DNA from 2 places in the Enterococcus sp. DIV0800 genome. Region 1 is predicted to be linked to the other one. Evidence: a T-box and tRNA genes for the amino acid it is inferred to sense, from the RefSeq annotation. Region 1 holds a T-box; the other holds one or more tRNA genes.
What was found. The T-box of region 1 lies ahead of leuS (leucine--tRNA ligase). A T-box ahead of a tRNA ligase gene usually reads a tRNA of that ligase, here a tRNA-Leu.

Region 1 (9,081 bases):
AATGAAACTTAAGAGGCCGCCACTGTTTTTTTTGAATTATTTTGCAAATATTTTTTTTGATATTTGAATTCCAATAAGACTTTATAACAAAAAAATACCTCCACTCACCATAGCAAGCAGAAGTATTTCTTATTTTATTCTTAATCGATGTCGCCATTTTTTCCCTTGTGGTCCCACTAATTTATCGACTAACCGAATCTTCAGCGTCAAATAGAAATAAACCCAGCCGCCTACTCCAGCCGTCAATAAACATGCAATCAACGCTTGACCCCGAGATGCTGGGTCTAAAACTAAATAGCTGACTTGTCGCACGATTAACGCAACGATCAGCATCAACACTGTCAAAATCAGCATCAAAACACAACGACGAAAGGCTAAATGATAATTTGCCCGCACGACTTTGCGCAACTTCCAAAGCGACAAGCCGCAGGTCAGGCTTAGACTGATAGCCGTCGCCAGTAAGGGACCGTAAACCTCAAACAGCTGGATCAATGGCACTTGGATCACCACTTTTAGCAATAAACCAGCCAACCAATAGCGCACCGCGATGCGACTATGTGAGATTCCTTGTAGCGTGGTGGACAACATCATAAACAAGGCTGAGATCAATCCAGTAATACAGGCAACAACTAAGATTTTACTTCCTAAAACATCCGCGGAATAAAAGACGGTATTTAGCGGATAGGCCAGCAGGATCATGCCTGTGATAGCCGGCAACATAATAAAGGCGAATAATTGAATATTGGTATTCACCAGCTTGGCCAGCTCCGGCCGTCTCCGCTGGGTAAATAATTCGGTCAGCATCGGCAAGCTAGTCAATGCCAAAGAGGTTCCTAACGCGACTACCACCATTGTCAATTTGTCTGGATTGGCACTAAACAAGGCATAGAGATCAACTAATTGTTTGTGACTGTAATTCGTATTGGCATCCATCGTATGGATAAAGGTCACTTGGTCAATTAGTTTATAAAAAGTGATCCCGCCGCCTAATAAAATAAATGGAATTGCTTGCCGCACCGTTTCCAGCAATAGTTTTTTCGTGTCGATGGTCACCTTATTCAAACTATAATTCAGCTGCAAATCACTACGTTCTCGGTCCTTGAACCAATAAAACAGCAAGACCCCATAAGCGCCGATCATCCCCACCGCCGCTGCGAAGGTCGATTGAATCACCGCATTTAAATAATCGCCATCTAGCACCTTCATAATAATAAAAACGCTCAACAGCATATAGACGACGCGAATAACCTGCTCCACGACTTGCGAGATCGCTGACGGCCGCATATCCTGCTGGCCTTGAAAATAGCCTCGTAAGACGCTCATACAAGGAAAAGCAATCACCGCGATACTCAAAGACTGGATCACCGGGATCAAGGCTTGGCCGCCGCCAGATAATTGCGCTAACAATGGGGCGGATAAAAACATTAGCCCACCAAAAATGATGCCTAAGATCGCCGTAACCTGCAATGCTTTAATCAATAAACGGCGGCTCGTGCGATATTCTCCTAGGGAATTGTAGCGGGCGACTTGCTTGGCGATCGCTCCAGGCAATCCCGCCGTGGAGATCATCATAAACAACGCATAAAAGGTATAGCCCATATTGAATAATCCATTTGCCGCACGGGCTTTTTCTCCCATCCAGGCGTACCACGGAATAATATAAATTGCGCCGATCAAGCGGGAAAAAATACTTCCTACCGAAAGCCAAGCAGAGCCTTGGATCATTTTTTCTTGGTAGCTTAGATCGCTCGGTCGTGTCTTTTTCATGGTCTCCTCCTATTCATTACTCTATAGTAAAACGAAATCGTTCCCATGACAATCACTCTTTACTTTTTCTGTTCTCAGCTATGCTATAATAGCCTAGACTATTATTATGGAGGTCTCGACATGCTGACACTTACCCAAATTCAACAAATCCTTGAAGAAGAACATTTATTACGAGAGTTCATCACGCCGACACAGTGGACGTTGACAGCTCCCTTAGAAAAAAACTTTGAAGCTATTTCCTACGACTCACGAGCAGTCGATCAAGACACTTTATTTTTTTGTAAAGGCAATAACTTCCAACAAAGCTATCTCGAACAAGCACTCAGCGCGGGGCTGACTTGTTACATCGCCGAACAGCCTTACGAAGTACCGGCAGACTTAGCGATCATCGTAACGGACATTCGCAAAGCTTTGGCTGTCTTGAGTATGGCCTTTTACGATTATCCGCAAAAAAAATTACAACTAATTGGTATCACCGGTACTAAAGGTAAAACAACGGTGGCCTATTTTACGAAACAAATCTTAGATCTTGCGACGAATAAAAAGACTGCTCTTTTATCTACTTTGAATACAACCTTAGACGGCGTGACTTTTTTCAAATCAAAATTAACTACCCCGGAATCGTTAGACTTGTATCGCATGATGGCCGAAGCAGTAGAAAACGGCATGACTCACTTAGTCATGGAAGTCTCTTCCCAAGCCTATAAAGTGGCGCGAGTCTATGGGCTTACCTTTGATGTCGGAATCTTTTTAAATATCTCACCGGATCATATTGGTCCCATCGAACATCCGACCTTTGAAGATTACTTCTATTGTAAACGTCAATTAGTCGCTAATTCCCGCCAAGTCATTTTGCAAAATGAGATCGATCATTTTGATTTATTACAAGAACTGGCTGCAAAACAGTCGCTGCCGGTCATTACTTACGGCAACGAGGAAGCCGATTACCACGTTCAGCCGTTGGAACATCCTTTGGCCTTCGCCTTAACTAGTAAAACGGATCGGCTGCAATTAGACGGCGATTATGAAATTTTATTAGCTGGCGATTTCAATAAAGAAAATGCCGCAGCCGCTTTGATCGCCAGTGCCTTAGTCGGTGCTGATCAACAAGCAGGGCGCCAAGGCTTGGCTAAAGCCTTAGTTCCCGGTCGCATGAATCTTTTATTAAAACCTAACGGCGCTCATATCTATGTTGATTACGCCCATAATTATTTAAGTATGAAATCACTGCTGTCCTTCGCCAAAGAACAGCATCCAGACGGCAAGATCGTCGTAATCACCGGTTCGACTGGCAATAAGGCTGAGTCCCGGCGCGCAGGTTTAGGCCAAGCTATTGGTGAATATGCCGACGTGGCACTTTTGACTAGCGACGACCCAAATTTCGAAGCGCCTGAAAAGATCGCCGAAGAAATTCAGCAAGCCATTAATAATCCACACGTGGTCGTTCGCTTTGAGGCTGACCGCAAAGCAGTGATTGAAGCAGCCATCAAACAAGCCGGACCCAATGACGCGATCATCCTAGCCGGCAAAGGGACCGACAAATATATGACTGTCCATGGAGAAAATCTTCCTTATGAAGGCGACTATCATTTAGCAGAAGCATTTATCAAAGAGGGTGGGACAGAAGTGTTTAGCTTCAAGAAATAAGAAGGAATTTCCGAAAATGACTAGGAAACACACCGCTTCTAGCGTTGATGTTGAGTGTTCCTACTTGGTGCTCCTCAAATTTTTGTAAAATTTCGGCTTATTTCCGAAGAAGCTACTTCTGTCACACCGTTTATACGGGAATAGGAGCTGAGACAAATTAATGTCCCAGCTCCTTTTACTTTATCCCACTGTTTCGACTGATTGCTACTGCTTCCTTGTAAATCGTTTCGATAATTTCTTGTGCAGATCTTACTTCTGCCAAAAGACCGGCAACTTGACCAGCCATTACCATTCCTTGCTGGATTTCTCCATCATCGGCGGCCCGCTTTAACGCTGCTAATGAAAAGATATCCTTCGTTGGCTCTTCCAGATAGGCTTGCGTCAATGCATTTTTCAAGCCTCGCAGCGCTCCACCTGCTTGGTTGCGAATCACAGTAGTTGCGGTATCATCCGCTTGAATAATCGCTTGTCGATAATTTTCGTGAATTGGACATTCCTTAGCGGTTAAAAAGACCGTTCCCATTTGAATTCCTTGTGCGCCTAACGCAAAAGCCGCTGCCATACCGCGACCATCACCGATCCCGCCAGCGGCGATCACCGGAATCTTCACCGTCTGCGTTACTTGCGGCAGTAAAGTCATTGTCGTAGTTTCACCAATATGTCCGCCGGCTTCCATTCCTTCGGCGATCACACCGTCTGCTCCCAGCTGTTCCATTTTTTGCGCCAGCTTCACTGACGGTACGACCGGAAAAACTTTGACCCCCGCCTGCTTCAATGCTTCCATATAAGGTTTTGGAGTGCCGGCTCCGGTGGTGACGATCTTAACGTCTTCTTCGATCAAAACCTCCACCTGTTCCGCGATGCTTGGCATTTGCAGCATCAAATTCACCGCAAATGTTTTTTTCGTCTGTTGCTGTGTCTTACGAATTTGTTCTCGTAGTTCTGTCCCGCTTAAACCGCCAGCAGCGATAATTCCCAGTCCCCCCGCTTCAGAAACTGCGCCGACCAATGGACAACGGGCAATATGAGCCATCGCCCCTTGCAAGATCGGGTATTGAATCCCTAACAACTCCGTTAATGGTGCCATCAAATCCCTCTTTTCCGTTTTCTTCATGCTAGCATAATTTCAGGCCAAGAAATATTTTTTTCAAAATTAAGAAAGGCTTTCGCGACCTCCCTCAGCTAAAGCTAGTTCATGAAGCCAGACATCGATCTACCTGCTATAAAACGATTTATTTAGGTGAAAATTTTATCCTTGCTTTATAAGGTCAAAAAGGAGCTGGGACATTAATTGTCTCAGCTCCTATTCCCGTATAAACGGTGTCACAGAAGTAGCTTCTTCGGAAAAAAGCCGAAATTTCTTGAAGCCGAACACTTCTGTCCCAACCTCTAATTCTTTAATTGGCTACGATATTGACTAATTTATTCGGCACCACGATCACTTTACGAATCGTTTTGCCTTCGAGGTTGCGTTGGATATGTTCATCTGCCATTGCTAGTTTTTCTAATTCATCTTTAGCTAGATCGACAGCTACCATCGCTTTTGAACGGACTTTGCCGTTGACTTGCAGAATAACTTCGATCTCATTTTCAATCAAAGCTTCCTCGTCATAGGTTGGCCAAGCCACATGAGAAATCCCGCCTTCGTGTCCTAGGATCGCCCACAATTCTTCGGCGATATGGGGAGCGATCGGTGCTAGTAATTGGACGAAGCCTTCAACATATTCATAGGTTAACGCTTCAGCTTTATAGGCATCGTTCACAAAGACCATCAACTGAGAGATTGCGGTATTCAAATGCAAGTGTTCCATATCTTCGGTAACTTTTTTAACCGTTTGATTGTAGACTTTCGTCAACGAACCGTCGTTTAAGGTGGTGATATGATCACGCATTTTGCCATTTTCATCGACGATCAAACGCCATACCCGATCCAAGAATTTACGTGAGCCTTCTAAGCCATTTTCGCTCCAAGGAATCGAAGCGTCCAATGGGCCCATGAACATTTCATACATCCGCAAGGTATCTGCGCCATATTTTTCTACGACATCATCAGGGTTCACGACATTCTTCAATGATTTACTCATCTTCGCTGGCGCTTCTTCTAGTTCTTCTCCCGTTTCAACGCTGAACCATTTGCCGTCGCGTTTTTCGACTTTATTGGTTGGGACTAATGCGCCACGGCTGTCACGGAAGCTTTGTCCTAAGATCATTCCTTGGTTGTATAATTTTTGGAATGGTTCATCTGTTGGCACTACACCGATATCATACAAGAATTTATGCCAGAAGCGAACATACAATAAATGCAACACCGCGTGTTCTGCTCCACCGATATAAAGATCGACTGGCATCCAGCGTTCTAGTTTTTCATAATCTGCTAAAGCTTCCTTATTATGAGGATCGATAAAGCGCAAGTAATACCATGAGCTGCCGGCCCATTGTGGCATCGTATTGGTTTCACGGCGCCCTTTTTTCCCGGTGATTGGATCAACCACGTTGACCCATTCGTCGATATTCGCTAACGGTGATTCTCCTGTACCACTTGGTTTGATGTCTGTGGTTTTTGGCAGTTCCAACGGCAATTCGTAATCAGGTACTAAGCCGGTCGTTCCGTCCTCCCAATGGATCACGGGGATCGGTTCGCCCCAATAACGTTGACGAGAGAACAACCAGTCACGTAAACGGTAGCTGATTTCTTTTTTGCCACATTCGTGTTCTTCTAGCCAAGCGACCATTTGATCGATAGCCTCTTGTTTATTCAAGCCATCTAAGAATTCAGAATTGATATGAGTACCGTCGCCAGTAAAGGCTTCTTTGTCGACGTCGCCGCCTGCTAAAACAGGCACGATTGGTAGGCCAAATGTTTTCGCGAATTCATAGTCCCGCTCGTCATGAGCGGGAACCGCCATGATAGCGCCGGTTCCATAAGAAGCCAAGACATAATCTCCGATCCAGATCGGCATTTTTTCGCCGTTGACTGGATTGATGGCATAAGCGCCAGTGAAGACACCGGTTTTTTCTTTGGCTAAATCCGTCCGATTCAATTCCGATTTTTTCGATGCTTCATCAATGTAAGCATCAACCGCCGCTTTTTGTTCAGGCGTTGTGATTTTTTGGACCAAGTCTAATTCTGGTGCCAAGACTGCATAAGTTGCACCGAACAATGTATCCGGACGAGTCGTAAAGACGGTAAAGCTTTCTTCGCTATCTTCAATCTTGAAAGACACATTCGCACCGATCGAACGACCGATCCAATTTCGTTGCATATCTTTGATACTTTCCGGCCAATCTAGCGCGTCTAAGTCATCTAGTAAACGATCCGCATAAGCTGTGATCTTCAACATCCATTGACGCATCGGTTTGCGAATGACATCATAGCCGCCCCGTTCGCTCTTGCCATCGATCACTTCTTCATTAGAAATAACGGTGCCTAATTCAGGTACCCAGTTAACCGGAACTTCTGCTTCATAAGCTAAGCCCTTTTCATACATTTGTTCGAAGATCCATTGGGTCCATTTATAATACTCAGGGTCCGTTGTATTGATCTCACGATTCCAATCATAGCTAAACCCAAGTGAATTGATTTGACGCTTGAAAGTCTCGATGTTTTTCTTTGTAAATTCCGCTGGGTCATTGCCTGTATCTAACGCATATTGCTCCGCCGGCAAACCAAAAGCATCCCAACCCATTGGATGCAACACATTATAGCCTTGTGCCCGTTTTAAGCGTGCAATCACGTCTGTCGCTGTATACCCTTCCGGATGCCCTACGTGTAAGCCTTGACCAGATGGATAAGGAAACATATCCAAGGCATAAAATTTTGGTTTCTCCGGATCATCTTGGGTATTAAACACATTGTGCTTCGCCCAGTATTTTTGCCATTTTTTTTCAATCGTTTTGTGCTCGTAACTCATGTTGCGCCTCCTAATATATGAACTTATTTGTATACATTAATCATCCGGTGGAATCAGCCAACCATTGAATAAAAATAAGACGCCCTACGAAAGCTCAAAAAGAACTTTCATAGGACGTTATCAACGTGGTACCACCTATTTTTATCTGTCGATGACAGACCTCTAAAGAGCTAACGGTCTCTAGCCGGATCAATCGATCATGCTCCAAGGTAAGTTCGAATGTCCGCATGCACACTCTCAGCCCCGTGCGCTCTCTGAAATGCGTTCGCTTCTACTACTCCTCTTCCAAGCAATAATATTCAAAGTAGTTTTATCTTAGCAGATTCCAAAATATTATTCAATTGAATTCGCCTTAAGAAGGCCGCAAAAAAATTGTCCCCGCTAGGAATCATGTTATAATAGTTCCCAGTTCGACTCGCAAGTTTTGCGGATCAAAAATAAATCTTCAGCTAAAGAAAGGTTGAATCAAATAACTTTATGAAAAATAAATCCATCTACCAATTAACTGGCAGTTTCACCTTGCTGTTTTTTGCGGCATTGTGCTATATCATCCGTTTTTATCCAGAGACGCTAAACGGCTTTGACCGCGGGATCATTCACGCGGTTCACGGGTTGTCCCCGCAAATGAACGGCTACTTTCTATGGGTAACAAAATTCGCCAATCCGATTACCGTGGTGATTTTATCCATCGTATTTGTCGCTTTGTTCTATTTCAATCAGCAAAAAATCACGGCATTGTGGTTGGCATTGAGCATGGTGTTGATCAGCGGGCTCGGCAACCATTTGTTAAAGTTGTTCTTCCACCGTGCTCGGCCGACGATCCTGCCTCATTTAGTGACGGAACACAGCTTTAGCTTTCCCAGCGGCCACGCGACCGCCAGCACTTTGTTGTACGGCACCTTGATTTTTGTGGCAGGACTATTTTTTAAAGAAAAAGTTCCTCGCTTGCTTGTCCAGATCGTGCTTGGCTTGCTGGTCTTCAGCATCATCGTCAGCCGGATCTATCTCGGTGTCCATTATCCCAGCGATGTGCTAGCCGGCTTCTTATTTGGCAGCAGCTGGCTCTTATTTACCTATCCTTATTACAAAGCAAAAAAATTAGTTTACGATCTGCAAACGATTAGGAGAAAAAAATGACCTTTACTTATAGTGACGATGACAACAAGCGCTATCATTCATGGAATTACGCGCTGCGGCAAGAATTCGGCGGGAAAATTTTTAAAGTACCGGTGGACGGCGGTTTTGACTGTCCCAACCGTGACGGAACCGTCGCACACGGCGGCTGCACCTTTTGCAGTGTCTCTGGTTCCGGCGATATGATCGTCGCCCCAAGTGATCCGCTGCCGCAGCAATTCCATAAAGAAATCGACATGATGCACCAAAAGTGGCCTCACGTCGATCAATACATCGTCTATTTTCAAAACTTTACCAATACCCATGCACCGGTCGAGGTGATTCGCGAACGCTTCGAGCAAGTCGTGAGCCTTCCTGGTGTCGTCGGTTTGTCTGTCGGCACACGACCGGATTGTCTACCGCCGGAAGTCATAGACTATTTGGCCGAATTGAATCAACGCTTATACTTATGGGTCGAACTTGGCTTGCAAACGACTTATGAAAAAACTAGCGACCTGATCAATCGCGCCCATGACTATCCTACCTATGTAGATGCAGTGGCTCGTCTGCGAAAACACAATATCAATGTTTGCACCCATTTAATCAATGGCTTGCCGGGGGAATCATTAGAAATGATGCGGGA
Region 2 (9,081 bases), 750 kb from region 1:
CTCCGTCCGGGTATCAACACTTGACGTCGCTTCATCTAAGATCAACAATTGCGGATCAGCTAAAATCGCCCGTGCAATTGTTAATAGCTGCTGCTGGCCTTGCGAGATCTGAGTGCCATCTGACGAAATGACTGTGTCATACCCATTTGGCAAAGTTCGAATGAAATGATGACACTGAGCATCTTTGGCTGCTTGGATGATTTCTTGTCGTGTTACATCGGGTCGGCTATAAGCAATATTTTCTGCCACCGTTCCTTCAAACAACCAAGTATCTTGTAAAACCATCCCAAATTTCTGACGAATCGCCGCTCGTGAGAAATGCGTAATATTCTTGCCATCCACTTCAATTTGACCATTAGTTAATTCATAAAAACGCATCAGTAAATTGATCATGGTCGTTTTCCCAGCACCGGTGGGACCGACGATCGCTACCATTTGTTTAGGCTTCACTTTGAAATTGACATCTTCCATCAATAATCGCTCAGGCGTATACCCAAAGGCAACCCGTTTAAAACGAACTTCGCCACGTAATTTTTCCGGAACCGAAAGATTCAAACCGTCTGCTACTTCTTCTTCTTGATCTAATATTTCAAAGATGCGTTCTAAAGCCGCAAAAGCACTTTGCAGACTATTGATCACGTAAGAAACCTGTGTAATCGGTTCAGAGACTTGATTCACGTATTGGAGATAGGCTTGCACTAGACCAATCGATAATTGACCATTAATCACCATGATTCCTCCCACAACTGCGCTAGTCACAAAACCTAATTGGTTGATTAAACGAATCAAAGGATTGATGGCGAAACTGACAAACTGCGCTTTTTTGAAAGCCTGAAACTGGGCTTCATTTAATTCGTCCAATTCTGCAGCTGTTTCCTGTTGGCGATTATATGCTTTGATCAAAAGATTTCCAGAATAATTTTCCTCGGCTTTTGTTCCAACGGCCCCTAGAGCCTCTTGATTCTGAGAAAAATAATCTTGATTTTTGTGAGCAAGATAATTCGTCAACGTAAGGCTAATGATCAAAATAACGATGATTGAAAGTGTTAATAAGGGACTCAGATAGAACATCAAGCCTAGCCCAATCACAATTGATAAAACGGCCGAGATCAGTTGCATCAAACCTACTTGTAATACTTCCGATACTTTATCTAAATCCAGTGTTGCTCGTGTTAAAACGTCCCCGGTCTTGTATTGATCAAAAAATTTCATTGGTAAACGATTCAATTTATCCGTCAATAATTTTCTCAAGCGCAAAGTCAACGTTTCGGCAACACTAGCCATGGTGTATTCTTGCAAAAGTGAGAATAACGCAACCCCACCCCAAGTCAGAAATAAAAATAGAACAGGGCGAAGCAGTGCAGCAAACAAATTTTCTAAACTCACTTGCTTGTCACGAACTAGTGCAATGATCGCATCTAGACCCCAACCTAAAATTAACGGCGTGATTGCCATCAAAGTCGCAAAACAGACAGCCGATGTGATAATAATCAAAAAACGACCTTTTTGTTCAAATAATAATTTCAACAAACGAACGCCCGTTTTTTTGAATTCTTTTGGTGTTTCTGTTGCTTGTTGTTTTCCCTCAACTTGCTTGATGCTCATGCTTGTTCCCCTCCATTCCTTGAGACTTCGCAAACTCCTGATACACTTGACAAGTCTTCAGCAACTCCTCATGCGTTCCCTTACCTGCGATCCTACCCTTTTCTAGAACAATAATCTGATCCACATCCTTAATGGTCGAGAGCCGTTGAGCAACGATCACGATTGCGGCCTCCGTTAATTCTTGTTTTAAGGCTTTCCGCAGTTTTGCATCTGTTTGATAATCTAAAGCCGAAAAACTATCATCAAAGAAGTACAGATCAGCTGGTTTGATTAATGCGCGAGCAATACTTAACCGCTGTTTCTGCCCGCCCGAAAAATTATTTCCTTTTTGTGCCACAAAAGCGTCATATTGTCCATCTAAATGATTAATAAAGTCTTCGGCTTGAGCGATTCTGGCAGCTTGTTTCATTTCTTCTATTGTCGCTTGCGGATTGCCAAAAAGGAAATTATCTTTGACCGTTCCACTAAATAGAAAGGCTTTTTGTGGAACATAGCTGATCCTTGCTCTCAGCGCCTCTTGAGTAACATCTTGAATTGAGTCACCTAAGAAGCGAATCTCACCTTTTGTGGTATCCTTCAAACGCAACAGCGCTTTGGCAATTGTACTTTTACCCGAGCCTGTTCCACCGACGATCGCCGTCACACCTTTCGGAATTTCAAAAGTAATATCTGATAATACGGCCTCTTCAGCACCGCTATAGGCAAAATCAACATGATCAAAGACCGCGATTGGTGAATCTGCTCTTGGTTCAAAAGAAACCTTCTGGCCATCAACAATTTCTTCTTCTTTTGCTAACACTTCACCAACCCGTTCCAATGAAGCCAACGCTTTGGGGATCATTACGATCACCATTGCAGCCATCGTCAAAAACCATAAACTTAGAATAGTATACTCGCTAATAGCTGTTAAACTCCCAATCGGTACGTTTCCTTGAAGCACTAATACGCCACCAAAAGCTAAAACAGCGGTCATTCCAATTCCCATTACTAAATTGACAGTCGGGTTTAAGACAGCAAATAATTTATTTACCCGGATCATGACATCCGCATAGTTAGAAAATGTTTTATCCGTCCGCTCTTTTTCAAAGTTCGTTTTATTAAAAGCGCGGATCACTCGTACGCCAGTGTAAAATTCTCTCAAGATCTGCATCATTTTATCCATCCGTTGTTGCATCACGTCAGCTAAAGGAATCGCTTTTTTAATTACTAATAACGAGACCACTGAAAATAAAACGATCGATGCGATCGGAATCCAAATAAAGCGCCACGATATGACTCCTGTCAAAATAATTGAAGCAAGACAAATCAACGGTGCGGGAATAATCATTTGAAAGACCATCATCATAATTTGCTGAATATTCGTAATATCACTAGTTGTCCGAGCTAGCAAAGTCGGCGTTCCAAACTCATCCATATCGGCGATCGATAGTTGTTGGGTCTTGTCCACTAACCGTTTCCGCAAAAAATAGCCGAAACGCCCGGCTAGAATGGCAGAAAAATAGCTAGCGATAATTGAAACGATCCCCGTTAAAATAGCAATCCCAAGCATGAATGCGCCGTTGCGCCAAATCGCTCCTTGGTCCTGCGTTAAAATACCTTCATCAATAATTTCAGCTACATAGTAAGGAATCATCAACGTCCCAACAGCCTGCACAATCATTAAGATGAAGGTGATGAAGAACATCCTCTGATATTCTTTGAAAAAGATTTTGAATAATTTCATCTTTTTTCCCTCCTTCTCTTATGATAGGATAAACTGTAACGTAACGTCACAGTCAAGCAGAAAGAGAGAACTTTTTATGAAAAAATATTTGACCATTAGCGAGATGGCAAAGTACGCTGGAATCAGTCGCCGAACCCTGATTTATTACGATCAAATAGACTTATTCAAACCCGCAAAAATTGGTGATAATGGTTATCGCTATTATGGAATCGATCAATATTTCGAGTTAGATGTCATTCTTTTATTGAAAAATCTCGATGTCGCCCTGGAAGATATTCATGTATTTTTGAAGAATCGAAACGTGGATTATGTGCTAGCTGGCTTTATACGACAAAAGCAGATAGTAGATGAGCAGATTACTAAGTTGAAGACCATTCGTAATTCATTAGACAGCTACATTGAACGGTACTCGACCTTAAAGGACTTTGATTTAGAATCGATTACCTATTCTTATCGCGAAGCAGAATCTTTCGTCATCTCAGAAACGATCGAACACTTTGATGATATCGACTCCGTACAAATTTACGGACGCTTTTACTCATCTGTCGAAAGCAGCGATTTATTCAGTGGTTATCCAATTGGTTTCTTAGTTGACGGTTCCGCGTTCTATGAAGCAAATTTCCATGCCGCACCCTATCGAGCCTTGGTTAAGATTCCGGAGGACAGATTGCAGATCTACAATCAACAACAAGTCGTCCAGCGGCCGGCTGGTTATTACGTTTCTGGCTTTATGAAAGACGAGATTCATCACATTAATACGTTCAATAACCGTTTTAGAAATTATTTAAAGGAAAATGGCTTAGAGTTAAATGGTGATATTTGGGAATTACTGTGGCAAGATGAAACTACCTCTGAGCATCCCGAAGATCAAGTGTTTGAGGTATTGATTCCGGTGAAACACAAATAAAGAGACTAAACAACTGTCTAGTCTCTTCGTTAGGGCGAGAGATGGGAATCGAACCCACGCGTGTCGGAACCACAATCCGATGCGTTAACCACTTCGCCACACTCGCCATGTTGCTATTCAATTTCAAATAAAAAACTAAGATGAAATACCATCTTAGCTCTTTAATACCGGCGGCCGGGGTCGAACCGGCACGCCCGTGAGGGCACTGGATTTTGAGTCCAGCGCGTCTGCCAATTCCGCCACGCCGGCATATCAATAATATTAATTTTAGTACTAAGGCGGTAACCGGATTTGAACCGGTGATGAAGGTTTTGCAGACCTCTGCCTTACCACTTGGCTATACCGCCATTATACTATTGTTTTAATCTCAGAACAAGTTTTTCAAGAAATTTTCTTGATACTTTCTGAGAAACTGGGGTAGCTGGATTCGAACCAACGCATGAGGGAGTCAAAGTCCCTTGCCTTACCGCTTGGCTATACCCCAATAATAAAAAGGGCGAACGATGGGAATCGAACCCACGAGTGCCGGAGCCACAATCCGGTGCGTTAACCACTTCGCCACGATCGCCATATCAATAAAAAACAGGGGCAGCAGGAATTGAACCCACACTAACGGTTTTGGAGACCGCTGTTCTACCTTTAAACTATGCCCCTGAAACAAATGGAGGAGAGTGGATTCGAACCACTGAACCCTAAGGAACGGATTTACAGTCCGTCGCGTTTAGCCACTTCGCTACTCCTCCATGGTGGCGCGGGACAGAATCGAACTGCCGACACACGGAGCTTCAATCCGTTGCTCTACCAACTGAGCTACCGCGCCATATATAATAGTTTAAAGTTTTTAATCAAATGGCGGTCCCGACGGGATTTGAACCCGCGATCTCCTGCGTGACAGGCAGGCATGTTAACCCCTACACCACGGAACCGAATGGGGGTTAACGGGTTCGAACCGCTGACCCTCTGCTTGTAAGGCAGATGCTCTCCCAGCTGAGCTAAACCCCCATATATTTAATTAAATGACCCGTACGGGACTCGAACCCGTGTTACCGCCGTGAAAGGGCGGTGTCTTAACCGCTTGACCAACGGGCCAGTAAAAAATATTGTTACGGAGAGTAAGGGATTCGAACCCTTGAGACAGGAATACCCGCCTACATGATTTCCAATCATGCTCCTTCGGCCACTCGGACAACTCTCCAAGATAGGAGCACAAAGGCCCAATACTCTTTTTTCTCTTTCGAGAAACTCCGGCAGTAGGACTCGAACCTACGACATCATGATTAACAGTCATGCGCTACTACCAACTGAGCTATGCCGGAATAATACCGCGTGGCGACGTCCTAATCTCACAAGGGGCAACCCCTCACTACAATCGGCGCTAAGAAGCTTAACTTCTGTGTTCGACATGGGAACAGGTGTATCCTTCCCGCTATCGCCACCACACTATTTGTTTGAGTAAACTTCGTTCACTCAAAACTGGATCAGAAACGTTTTTAAACAACCTTGAATCAATTTTTGGTTAAGTCCTCGATCGATTAGTATCAGTCCGCTCCGTACATCACTGCACTTCCACTCCTGACCTATCTACCTGATCATCTCTCAGGGATCTTACTTTCTTAAAGAAATGGGAAATCTCATCTTGAGGTGGGCTTCACACTTAGATGCTTTCAGCGTTTATCCCTTCCCTACATAGCTACCCAGCGATGCCTCTGGCGAGACAACTGGTACACCAGCGGTAAGTCCATCCCGGTCCTCTCGTACTAAGGACAGATCCTCTCAAATTTCCAACGCCCGCGACGGATAGGGACCGAACTGTCTCACGACGTTCTGAACCCAGCTCGCGTGCCGCTTTAATGGGCGAACAGCCCAACCCTTGGGACCGACTACAGCCCCAGGATGCGACGAGCCGACATCGAGGTGCCAAACCTCCCCGTCGATGTGGACTCTTGGGGGAGATAAGCCTGTTATCCCCAGGGTAGCTTTTATCCGTTGAGCGATGGCCCTTCCATGCGGAACCACCGGATCACTAAGCCCGACTTTCGTCCCTGCTCGACTTGTAGGTCTCGCAGTCAAGCTCCCTTGTGCCTTTACACTCTGCGAATGATTTCCAACCATTCTGAGGGAACCTTTGGGCGCCTCCGTTACTCTTTAGGAGGCGACCGCCCCAGTCAAACTGCCCATCTGACACTGTCTCCCACCACGATTAGTGGTGCGGGTTAGAGTGGTCATAACACAGGGGTAGTATCCCACCAGCGCCTCTGTCGAAACTAGCGTCCCGACTTCTACGGCTCCTACCTATCCTGTACATGTGGTACAAACACTCAATATCAAACTGCAGTAAAGCTCCATGGGGTCTTTCCGTCCTGTCGCGGGTAACCTGCATCTTCACAGGTACTAAAATTTCACCGAGTCTCTCGTTGAGACAGTGCCCAAATCGTTACGCCTTTCGTGCGGGTCGGAACTTACCCGACAAGGAATTTCGCTACCTTAGGACCGTTATAGTTACGGCCGCCGTTTACTGGGGCTTCAATTCGTACCTTCGCTTACGCTAAGCACTCCTCTTAACCTTCCAGCACCGGGCAGGCGTCAGCCCCTATACGTCATCTTTCGATTTTGCAGAGACCTGTGTTTTTGATAAACAGTCGCTTGGGCCTATTCACTGCGGCTGATCGTTAGATCAGCACCCCTTCTCCCGAAGTTACGGGGTCATTTTGCCGAGTTCCTTAACGAGAGTTCTCTCGCTCACCTTAGGATTCTCTCCTCGACTACCTGTGTCGGTTTGCGGTACGGGCCATTGTTTTCTCACTAGAAGCTTTTCTCGGCAGTGTGACATCAGGAACTTCGGTACTATTATTTCCCTCCCCATCACAACTTGTCCTTAGAGAAGCAAGCATTTGACTCGCCTCAAGACTCATTGCTTGGACAGACATTTCCAATCGTCTGATTCCTTAGCCTCCTGCGTCCCTCCATTGCTCAAACAAAAACAACGGGTACAGGAATATCAACCTGTTATCCATCGCCTACGCCTTTCGGCCTCGGCTTAGGTCCCGACTAACCCTGGGCGGACGAGCCTTCCCCAGGAAACCTTAGTCATTCGGTGGACAGGATTCTCACCTGTCTTTCGCTACTCATACCGGCATTCTCACTTCTAAGCGCTCCAGCAGTCCTCACGATCTACCTTCAACGCCCTTAGAACGCTCTCCTACCAACATACCTATTGGTATGTTCCACAGCTTCGGTAAACTATTTAGCCCCGGTACATTTTCGGCGCAGGGTCACTCGACTAGTGAGCTATTACGCACTCTTTAAATGGTGGCTGCTTCTGAGCCAACATCCTAGTTGTCTGTGCAACCCCACATCCTTTTCCACTTAATAGTTATTTTGGGACCTTAGCTGGTGGTCTGGGCTGTTTCCCTTTCGACTATGGATCTTATCACTCACAGTCTGACTCCCAGAGATGAATGGATGGCATTCGGAGTTTATCTGAATTCGGTAACCCGAGATGGGCCCCTAGTCCAAACAGTGCTCTACCTCCATCATTCTTACTCTGAGGCTAGCCCTAAAGCTATTTCGGAGAGAACCAGCTATCTCCAAGTTCGTTTGGAATTTCTCCGCTACCCACACCTCATCCCCGCACTTTTCAACGTACGTGGGTTCGGTCCTCCAGTGCGTTTTACCGCACCTTCAACCTGGACATGGGTAGATCACATGGTTTCGGGTCTACGACCACTTACTCATTCGCCCTATTCAGACTCGCTTTCGCTACGGCTCCGTCTTTTCAACTTAACCTCGCAAGTAATCGTAACTCGCCGGTTCATTCTACAAAAGGCACGCTATCACCCATTAACGGGCTCTAACTTGTTGTAGGCACACGGTTTCAGGATCTATTTCACTCCCCTTCCGGGGTGCTTTTCACCTTTCCCTCACGGTACTGGTTCACTATCGGTCACTAGGGAGTATTTAGCCTTGGGAGATGGTCCTCCCGGATTCCGACGGAATTCCTCGTGTTCCGCCGTACTCAGGATCCTCCTAGGTGCCAGTCAAATTTTGTCTACGGGGCTTTTACCCTTTCTAGCAGACCTTTCCAGGTCCTTCGACTATTTCACTGGACTACCATATCGGAGTCCTACAACCCCAAGAGGCAAGCCTCTTGGTTTGGGCTTTTCCCGTTTCGCTCGCCGCTACTCAGGGAATCGAATTTTCTTTCTCTTCCTGCAGGTACTTAGATGTTTCAGTTCTCTGCGTCTACCTCTAATCAGCTATGTATTCACTGAAAAGTAACATCCTATAAAAGATGCTGGGTTCCCCCATTCGGAAATCTCCGGATCAAAGCTTACTTACAGCTCCCCGAAGCATATCGGTGTTAGTCCCGTCCTTCATCGGCTCCTAGTGCCAAGGCATCCACCGTGCGCCCTTATTCACTTAACCTTATCTTGACTTTCGTCAAGGGTCTTACTAATTCCCATGAGCGATCATGTTCCTTAGTAATAAATAAGCAATTGAACTTATTAAAAAACTCATTCAACGCGGTGTTCTCGGTTTGTTTAAAAAAATGTGTTTCTGTATCCAGTTTTCAATGAACGAATGATGACCAACGTCATCAATGGAGCCTAGCGGGATCGAACCGCTGACCTCCTGCGTGCAAAGCAGGCGCTCTCCCAGCTGAGCTAAGGCCCCGGGTATTAAATTGAGAGTAAACCTCTCAAAACTGAACGAATAAAAGCAATCCTGTGTAGTTTCCGTAACGTTCATCTTAGATGAACTATTTCCTTAGAAAGGAGGTGATCCAGCCGCACCTTCCGATACGGCTACCTTGTTACGACTTCACCCCAATCATCTATCCCACCTT

Region 2: it encodes a tRNA-Leu, which carries the amino acid that the T-box ahead of leuS (leucine--tRNA ligase) is inferred to sense. The anticodon was not compared.

The regions. Positions count from the first base shown of each region.
Region 1 is NZ_CP187898.1:2,182,164-2,191,244, forward strand. Features, by position in the region: gene IGI54_RS10455 (putative polysaccharide biosynthesis protein) at 130-1,767, opposite strand; gene IGI54_RS10460 (UDP-N-acetylmuramoyl-L-alanyl-D-glutamate--L-lysine ligase) at 1,888-3,414, shown strand; gene IGI54_RS10465 (NAD(P)H-dependent flavin oxidoreductase) at 3,590-4,528, opposite strand; gene leuS (leucine--tRNA ligase) at 4,812-7,325, opposite strand; T-box leader at 7,433-7,622, opposite strand; gene IGI54_RS10475 (phosphatase PAP2 family protein) at 7,803-8,462, shown strand; gene IGI54_RS10480 (TIGR01212 family radical SAM protein) at 8,459-9,081, shown strand, end outside.
Region 2 is NZ_CP187898.1:1,433,796-1,442,876, forward strand. Features, by position in the region: gene IGI54_RS06885 (ABC transporter ATP-binding protein) at 1-1,605, opposite strand, end outside; gene IGI54_RS06890 (ABC transporter ATP-binding protein) at 1,586-3,328, opposite strand; gene IGI54_RS06895 (MerR family DNA-binding transcriptional regulator) at 3,405-4,235, shown strand; tRNA gene IGI54_RS06900 (tRNA-His) at 4,269-4,341, opposite strand; tRNA gene IGI54_RS06905 (tRNA-Leu) at 4,401-4,484, opposite strand; tRNA gene IGI54_RS06910 (tRNA-Cys) at 4,512-4,582, opposite strand; tRNA gene IGI54_RS06915 (tRNA-Gln) at 4,648-4,719, opposite strand; tRNA gene IGI54_RS06920 (tRNA-His) at 4,731-4,803, opposite strand; tRNA gene IGI54_RS06925 (tRNA-Trp) at 4,819-4,889, opposite strand; tRNA gene IGI54_RS06930 (tRNA-Tyr) at 4,898-4,978, opposite strand; tRNA gene IGI54_RS06935 (tRNA-Phe) at 4,980-5,055, opposite strand; tRNA gene IGI54_RS06940 (tRNA-Asp) at 5,086-5,161, opposite strand; tRNA gene IGI54_RS06945 (tRNA-Val) at 5,165-5,237, opposite strand; tRNA gene IGI54_RS06950 (tRNA-Glu) at 5,253-5,324, opposite strand; tRNA gene IGI54_RS06955 (tRNA-Ser) at 5,342-5,430, opposite strand; tRNA gene IGI54_RS06960 (tRNA-Asn) at 5,478-5,551, opposite strand; rRNA gene rrf (5S ribosomal RNA) at 5,560-5,675, opposite strand; rRNA gene IGI54_RS06970 (23S ribosomal RNA) at 5,748-8,660, opposite strand; tRNA gene IGI54_RS06975 (tRNA-Ala) at 8,837-8,909, opposite strand; rRNA gene IGI54_RS06980 (16S ribosomal RNA) at 9,007-9,081, opposite strand, start outside.